DNA from 2 places in the Bradyrhizobium sp. USDA 4504 genome. Region 2 is predicted to be linked to the other one. Evidence: riboswitches for the same ligand, from Rfam matches in the RefSeq annotation. Region 2 holds a riboswitch; the other holds the start of a gene.
The links. A riboswitch is a leader RNA that binds a small molecule or an ion and turns the genes downstream of it on or off. The one in region 2 is predicted to bind ZMP and ZTP.
Positions count from the first base shown of each region.

Region 1 (4,113 bases), 410 kb from region 2:
TGGTCACCCTGACGCTGCGCAATGCCAATGATTTCGCCGTCAAGGATATCGAGATCGCCTGCGCCTTCATCCGCCGGGACGGTCGGCCGCTGACCGAGCGCAAGCGGCTGATCTCCGACACCATCGCCATGAAGAGCCGCAAGACTTACTCGCAAATGTTGGTCGGGTTCGTCAACGTGAACGCAAACAAGGCGAAATGTTCGGTCGTGACGGCGAGCCGCCTCTAATTCCCGGCATCTCGAAAAAGTGACCGCGAATTGACTTGTCGGGTGAACCGTAACGGCCGGACAGGAACTAACTAATAAACCAGCCGTTAGCGAACGACCCGGGAGCGCGGACAGCGTCCGGGTGATCATGCGCAGACGATGAAATCGCCCGCGCGATGACTGATGTCGTCGCGCCGAGATGAACCGCGCCCTGCTGCGCGGGGGGAGCTACCAAAATGCCTGTGGCGCGTTATTTCCTGTTCGTTGGTGGAGTGCTGCTCGCGCTGCTCTTCGTCGTCAATGCCATCGTGCCGCAGGAGGCCGTGGTCGCCGGCCAGAACCAGGGACTGTCGTCGCCGGGCGTCGACAAGACCATGGTGCGCATCAAGTCGACCCAGAAATTGCCCGAGCGGGTGGTGTACGACACCAATTTGCCGACCATTGTTCCGGCGCAGGTCAACGCGGTCGCCGCGGCCATCCCGTCGGCTACGGGCGATGCGTCGGCGCAAGCCCGCGTCCGCAATACGTTCGCCCAGTTCATTCCGCCGGAGAAGGCTGATGCGCAGAAGGTCGCGGCTGAGGCAAAATCGGCTGAACAACCGGCGCAGGCCCAGCCTCAGGCGCCGAAGAAGCGCAAGGTCGCGCGCTACCATGCCCATCCCCAGCAGCCGATGCGGCTGGCACAGCCCGGCATGTATCAGCCCTACCGCGTCGCGCAGCAGCAGCGCATGGGCTTCTTCGGCGGCTTCGGCACCTGGTAAGAAAGGGCTGCCGCAGCCGGCAATCAATCCGCCGCCGCAAACACTTGCGGCGGCTTTTTCATGTCCGCGATCAGGCGGGTGGCCGGATCCGGGACGGCGTCCGAGCGGCGCTCGCTACCTTTAGCGCGGCAGGCGCGGAATCTTGTCCGCGAAGCCGTTGTAGCAGGTCAGCCGCTCGTCCTCTTCCTTCACGAAGCGGCAATCGTTGACGCCCTTGGCCGGGGCAGCCTTCGGCTTCGGCTGCGGCTTGAAAATCTCGTCGTAGCAGATCAGTCGCTCCTTGGTGGCGTCGTCGATGTCCTGACAGGCCTGAAGCTTCTGAGCGACCGATTGAGGCTTGCCGGGCGCGGCAGGCTTCTCGCCCTTCTTGGCGGCCGACTTCTTGCCGACCTGGACCAGCGGCTTGTCGCCGACCATCGGCTGCGAGGTCGCCGCCGCCGGCTTGTCTGCGTCGGCGGGGGCCGGCGTGGTGCCTTGGGCAAGCGCGGCAGCCGGGCAGAAGAGCGCCAGCGCGAGGATGATATGTCTCATGTCGAAAATGTCCGAAATGGCGTGATGACCGGAAGGATGGCGCCGGGGATCGGAAAAGCCCGGCAAGCGCCGAGACTTAACGCAAGTCTTGCCCGAATCCTACCCCCAGAGGTGACCCGCCCGGCACCGATCCACCGGCAAAAGTGAGGGCAATTCGTCGCCGTTCGACCCGCGGGAGAGCGTGAATTGCCTTTGCCCGGCGGGGCGGCTATGACCACGCCATCTGCGCGACTGGCGCTTGGATGGACCACCATCGGGGAGCGCAGAGACTGAACGCCGCGCGCCTGGGCACCGCTTCGAAACGGAGGTGCCATGACGGCGAACATTCTCGATGGGCATGCACATGCCCAAATTGTCATCGACAAGATTGCTGGCGAACTCGACCGGCTGCCCCGCGCGCCGGGGCTTGCGGTCGTGCTGGTCGGCTGCGACCCGGCGAGCCAGATCTATGTGCAGAGCAAGGTCAGGATGGCCGAGCGGCTCGGCCTGCGCGGCGAGGTCGCACGCCTGCCGGATGATGCCAGCGAGTCCGATCTGCTTGCCGGAGTAGAGGCGCTCAATGCGCGCGACGATATCGACGGCATCCTGGTGCAGCTGCCGTTGCCGGCGCATATCGACGCCTTGCGCGTGATGGCGGCGGTCGATCCCGCCAAGGATGTCGACGGCCTGCACGCCCTGAACGCCGGCCGGCTGTTTCATGGCGATGACGCGCTGGTGCCGTGCACGCCGCTCGGCTGTCTCCGGCTGATCAAGTCGGTCCGATCAGACCTCACCGGCGCCCATGCCGTGGTGATCGGCAGCTCCAACATCGTCGGCAAGCCGATGGCCGCGTTGCTGCTGCAGGAGCACGCGACCGTGACGCAGACCCATATCCACACCCGCGGCATCAGCAGGATCTGCCGCGAGGCCGAAATCCTGGTGAGTGCGGTGGGCAAGGCCGGCCTCGTGCGCGGCGACTGGATCAAGCCCCAGGCCATCGTCATCGACGTCGGCACCACGCGCGTCGAGAGGCCGGACGGCGGCTATGCGGTGTGCGGCGACGTCTCGTTCGACGAGGCGGTGCAGGTCGCCGGCGCCATCACGCCGGTGCCGCGCGGCGTCGGCCCGATGACGATCGCCTGCCTGATGGAGAACACGCTGAAGGCGGCAAAGGCGAGGGCGGCGCGGCTGCAATAGCGCGGGATACCTGCGGCGATATGCGAGCGGTGGGTATCGCTCGCGTATCGCGCGCGAAGTTCATGACGTCCGGGGTAATGGAAAGCCCGCACCATTCGTCTATCGTCGCGCGACAGATGGAGGCGCGCGATGCTGTATGCGGAAGATCTCACCGAGGGCCAGACGTTCAAGCTTGGCAGCTACACGATCGGCGAGGCCGAGATCCTGGAGTTCGCCGGCAAATATGATCCGGTGCCAATCCATGCCGATCCCGTCGCGGCTGCGGCAGGCCCGTTCGGCGGACTGATCGCAAGCGGTTTCAACACCATTGCGATCTATCAGCGGCTCGTAGTGGAGGCGATCTGGACCAAGGTGGCGGGGATCGTCGGGCGGAGCTTCGAGATCCGCCTGCCGAGCCCGGTTCGGCCCGGCGCCACGCTCACCGGCCAATCCCAGATCCAGAAGATCACCATCAGGCCGGAGCGGCGCGACGCTGTCGTGATCTTCAAGACGGAGCTGGTCAACGACGAGCAGCGCCCGGTTCTTGTCCTCGTGCTCGACGCGCTGATCCGCATGCGGCCGGCGGAGCAGGGGCCGGCATAGGCGCGGCCTGAGGGGCATCCCGAGGTCATCCGCCTCGGACGGCCGTCAGCGCCTCTACGTGTTCCCCGCACGCGACCTTGTCGTCGCGCAATGTTGCGGCAATTATGACAAGCCGGCGGCAGAACGGCAGCGCATCAATGACGTCATCATCGACGAGGTCGTGCTGCCCGGTATTTGCTTCGTCGATGCGCCGAACGCATTCGACCCAGACGGATGTGCCGCCGTGAAACGCAGCAAGCAGACGAACGGAGAGATCGAAGCCAGGCGGCGCAAGGCCGAGGAATGGCTCCGCATGCAGACCCGACGCGCCGCTGAACGGCAACGGCTTCGCGACTACAAGATTGCGCTGGCGCGCGACGAGGTTGCCGTCGATACGACGCGGCTTGCGCCCTCGAACAGCTATTCGACCCCCGACTTCGTGCTGCGCGGAACCTATCGACCCGAGCCCTTCGTCTGCAAGGACTGCGGTGTTGCCGAGGTCTGGACGCCGTTGCAGCAGAAATGGTGGTACGAGACCGCCAAGGGCGACGTGTTCACCAAGGCGGTGCGCTGCCGGGCCTGCCGCACCAGGGAGCGCGCGCGCAAATCCGCCGCACGCCGCGTGCATCTGGAAGGACTCGCAAGGAAGAAGCCTCCCGTCTCGTAGCGATGGGCGTGACTTCAGGGTCGCACTTCACATCTGATGCGCGGGGAACCGCTGCGCAGGCGGTCAATGCGTCGCGCGTGCGGAACGTTTCGTTGCCTGATTGGTTCGAGACCTTGAAGCCCCCGATGTGGGGTGCGGGCGGGGAGGAACCAGCCAAGGAAACTTGTCAAGGAAACCATCGCGGCCGGAACCAACGAGAAGGAGCAGCGGA
Region 1 is NZ_JBSSGV010000001.1:3,464,971-3,469,083, reverse strand. Features, by position in the region: gene ACVMB1_RS16090 (hypothetical protein) at 1-227, shown strand, start outside; gene ACVMB1_RS16085 (hypothetical protein) at 443-967, shown strand; gene ACVMB1_RS16080 (hypothetical protein) at 1,088-1,498, opposite strand; ZMP/ZTP riboswitch at 1,716-1,795, shown strand; gene ACVMB1_RS16075 (bifunctional 5,10-methylenetetrahydrofolate dehydrogenase/5,10-methenyltetrahydrofolate cyclohydrolase) at 1,811-2,674, shown strand; gene ACVMB1_RS16070 (MaoC/PaaZ C-terminal domain-containing protein) at 2,804-3,256, shown strand; gene ACVMB1_RS16065 (zinc-ribbon domain containing protein) at 3,315-3,902, shown strand; gene ACVMB1_RS16060 (hypothetical protein) at 4,113-4,113, shown strand, end outside.
Region 1: linked by a shared signal. The riboswitch ahead of ACVMB1_RS16075 (bifunctional 5,10-methylenetetrahydrofolate dehydrogenase/5,10-methenyltetrahydrofolate cyclohydrolase) and the one ahead of ACVMB1_RS14015 (serine hydroxymethyltransferase) in region 2 are both predicted to bind ZMP and ZTP.

Region 2 (4,113 bases):
AAGGACAAGCTCGGCGTCGGCACCGATATCGAGTTGGTCCGCCTCGCGCTGCGGCAAGGCATCCTCACGCAGATCGATCTCGGCGAACGCTGAGCCCGCGGTGGCACCAGCCAGGCCGCGTACTGGCAAATCGAGCCGCATCTGCCTCCGGGCAAACCGAACATCGAGCCGGCATCGTCGAATGGCCGAGTCTCGAGAAAATCGCGTAACAGACCTCCAGGACAGCCTCGATGCTGGCTCGTCTGGGACATAGTTCAGAACCTGGACTACCTTGGTGGCCCTCGTGATGCTAAAGTTCTCGTCATGAAAGGCTATGGATCATTTTGCCCCGTAGCCAAAGCTGCGGAAATTCTCACGGAGCGGTGGACCCCGCTCCTGCTCCGCGAACTGTTGCTGGGGTCCCACCACTTCAACCAGCTTCGCCGCGGCATCCCGCAGATGTCGCCGACCCTCCTCTCCAAGCGCCTGCAAACGCTAGAAGAAGCCGGGCTAATCTCACGCAGATCAGGCGATAACGGGCATTGGGAGTACCATCCAACCCAGGCAGCCAGGGAAGCCAGGCCAATTATCGATGCAATGGGCTATTGGGGCCACAAATGGGCTCGCAGCCAGCTCACACCCAACGAACTTCACGCGGGCCGGCTCATGTGGAATATGCGCCGTTCGTTCGATCTAAGGCACATTCCATGCGACTTCGTTCTGTACATCGAGATTGCGGACGCTCGGCCAAAGCGCTGGTGGTTTGTTGTGAAGAAGGAGGAAGCCGATCTTTGCTGGGATGACCCCGGCTTCAAGGTCGATATCAGCCTCTATGCGAGTCTGCTGACGCTCGTGCAGATTTTCGTAGAAGAGATGCCGCTGCTACGGGCGTGTGAGCTCGGCAAAATCGAGATCGACGGTCCCAGGCATCTTGTGAACAGCATGCGGACTTGGTTCCCACGCAGCAAATATGCCGATGAGGCGCCGGCGGCCGCAGATCGAGTCTCAGCCAGTTGAGGATATCCAGTCCACTTTCTGGACTAGTGGTTCTGCTTGCCTCGGCTATAGCGTTTGCGAATGCGCTCCCGCGCTAAGCATCTCAGCTAAAGGAGGCAAAGATGAGCCGCCCTTCTCTTCCTTCATGCACCCTGTTGTTGATCTTTACTTGTACTTGCGTCAGTCCCGCAGGGGCAGCCCCACCTGCCGACGAACTTTCCTCGGCGGCTGCCAAATGGGATGCCGCCATCAACAACGCAGACTTCGATGCCCTGTTACCGTTGTATGCCGCTGACGCCAGATTGATGCCGCCTGGTGCGCAGCCAGTCACCGGCCCTTTGGCAATCCGTAATTTCTTTGCCGGGCGGGGAAGAAGCGTCAGAGATCACAAGGTTGAGTTGCTCGATGTGTTGCCCATGGGAAACTACGCCTACACCACCTCGCATTTCACGGCCACGCTAGTAATAAATGAGAAGGCGGCGCCAATTTCTGGCAGCACCGTGAGACTGCTTGAACGCCAACCCGACGGGCAGTGGAAGATAAAGTCTCATATCTTCGTCAAGGAATAGATTCGCGGGTGCCACAGCCACACGGTCAGCCACCCCGCAAGCCTGACGGCCCGCAAGTGACGGATGGTCATGCACCTTATTGGCCCTCAGCCGAAGACGGCATTGATCATCGGGACATCGGTTCATTGGGTAAGCCGGACGTCCCTCGGTTTGGTCGCCATTGCCGTGGCTGTCGCCAGATGTTCGATCTCGCCCAACGCTGGGCCCGCGGCGGCGCCAGCAACCAACCCTTGCGAGCCCGCCGGGGATTGGATAGCCTTCTGCTCGCGATGAGCTTCGCAGGCTCATTCGCCCCTCGCGCGACTGGCGAGCTTACGTGGAATTGACCACGGTGAAGCGCGAAGGGTTCCAACGCCGTTCGCCTGGGCAACCCGTTCAGCTGATGATCCAGCGTCTTAGGGAGCCCGCACCATGCCGTCATTCCGCAATCAACTCCATCTCAACGATTCGGAAGTTGCCCTTGCGCTCGAGGGCGAAGAGCGCCGCCAGCAAGACGGCGTCGAGCTGATTCCATCGGAGAACTACACCTACCCCGAGGTGCTCGAGCTGCTGGGATCGGTGTTCACCAACAAGTATTCCGAAGGTTATCCGGGACGCCGCTATTACGGCGGCCAGGAATTTACCGACCAGATAGAGAACCTTGCCCGCCAGCGCGCTTGCGCGCTGTTTCGCGCCGAACATGCCAACGTTCAGCCTCTGTCCGGGTCGCCAATGAACCAGGCCGTGTATCTCGGCCTGCTGCAGCCCGGCGATACGATATTGGCGATGGACCTGTCACACGGCGGCCATCTCACTCATGGCGCGCCGGTGTCGCACATGGGGCGGCTCTTCAACTTCGCCCGCTACAAGACGCAGCCGTCAAACGGCGGCGCCATCGATTTCGATGAGCTCCGCGCCATGGCCCGGCACGTCCGCCCGAAGCTGGTGCTGTGCGGCTACAGCTCTTATCCGCGCGATCTGGATTATGCGTCCTTCAAGAGCATCGCCGATGAAGTGGGTGCACTGACCATGGCCGACGTCAGCCATTACGGCGGCCTGATCGCCGGCAACGCCTTGCGCAATCCGCTCGATGCGGGTTTCGACGTGATGACGACGACATCGCACAAGACGCTTCGCGGGCCGCGCGGCGGCATCGTTCTTTGTCGCCGGGAGTTCGCCGGCAAGGTCGACGCGTCGGTGTTCCCGGGATTGCAGGGAGGTCCGCACATGAACGTTGTGGCCGGAACCGCGGTCACGCTGAAGAAGGCATCGACGTCCGATTTTCAGGCCTATGCAAGACTGGTCATGCGCAACGCGAAGGTCCTGGCCGAAGCGTTGATGGAACGTGGCATGACGTTGATCACCGGCGGAACCGATAATCACATGATGGTTGTGGATACGGTGGCCAGCGTCGGCGTGGACGGCGGCGCGGCCGAGAACATCCTCGACGCCGTCGGGATCACCGCAAACAAGCAGATCATTCCCGACGATCCGCGTCCGCCGCTCAAGCCGAGCGGCATTCGCCTCGGGACGCCGGCGGCGACCACGCGCGGCATGGGCGAGCCCGAAATGCGCCTCATCGCCGAACTCATTGCGGAATCCCTCCGGTCGAAGGGAGATGCAGCGGTCGTCAAGCGACTGAGGTCGAACAGCGTCGAGATGTGCCGCGCCTTCCCCGTTCCGGGGATCGCGCCGCCCTCATAGGCAGCCGAGCCGCGTTCCTGTTCCGCGTCCGTCGCGTCACTCGGCAGGTCGTGAAGGTTCCCGGGGGAAGGACCGGAACGGAAATCGATGCTGTTCGTTGGACCGCATGATCTCGAAAGACGGAGCGTCCCCGCCGTGACCCGGAAAACCTTGCAAGCACGCTCGGAACAGGCGCTCGTCGTCATCATTCTCAGCACCGGTGCGCTGATCGGTTACCTCGGCTTGGCGCTGTCCAGGCTGTGAGAGCTACGCCCGGCGGGCGTCAAGCCGCCGGCAAGCATCAAGTCGCATGGTGCGCTGAAAGCTAGTGCGTGCGTGCCACTGAGTTGCCCGACGCGGCAAGCCAAGCCCCGCAGCAAAAATATAGGGTGAAAAGAGCAAGGCTCGGACAGATCATGTCGCGAGAATGCGGATGTTTGACGCACAAGCGACGACACCCGCCGTCGTCCCGGCGAAGGCCGGGAGCCATTACCCCAGATCTCAATTGTTGCGCGACGCTGCGGCCACGATCCCGTTCCTGATCAAATGCGGTGGTTATGGGTCCCGGCCTTCGCCGGGACGACGGTGGTGTGCGCGGGAACAGTCTCGCGATGAATGCAACGCCACGTACAATCCACGCACCGGTCACTGAAATCGAGGACATTGCCGCCTGCCCGCAATTCTCGTACACGGTTTCATGCAATGACCTCGCAATTCACTCCCAACTCCGTCGACGTGCTGCTGTTCGATATCGGCCGCGTCGTGCTCGACATCAACTTTGACAAGGTGATGGCGCACTGGGCGCAGCATGCCGGGTGTGCGCCCGCCGAGCTCGCCACGCGCTTTGTCGTCGACGACAGTTTCAAGCATCATGAGATCGGCCGGATCGACGACGCGGCTTTCTTCG
Region 2 is NZ_JBSSGV010000001.1:3,057,125-3,061,237, forward strand. Features, by position in the region: gene ACVMB1_RS14000 (response regulator) at 1-93, shown strand, start outside; gene ACVMB1_RS14005 (winged helix-turn-helix transcriptional regulator) at 304-996, shown strand; gene ACVMB1_RS14010 (YybH family protein) at 1,098-1,544, shown strand; ZMP/ZTP riboswitch at 1,834-1,919, shown strand; gene ACVMB1_RS14015 (serine hydroxymethyltransferase) at 1,956-3,227, shown strand; gene ACVMB1_RS14020 (hypothetical protein) at 3,315-3,470, shown strand; gene ACVMB1_RS14025 (HAD family hydrolase) at 3,909-4,113, shown strand, end outside.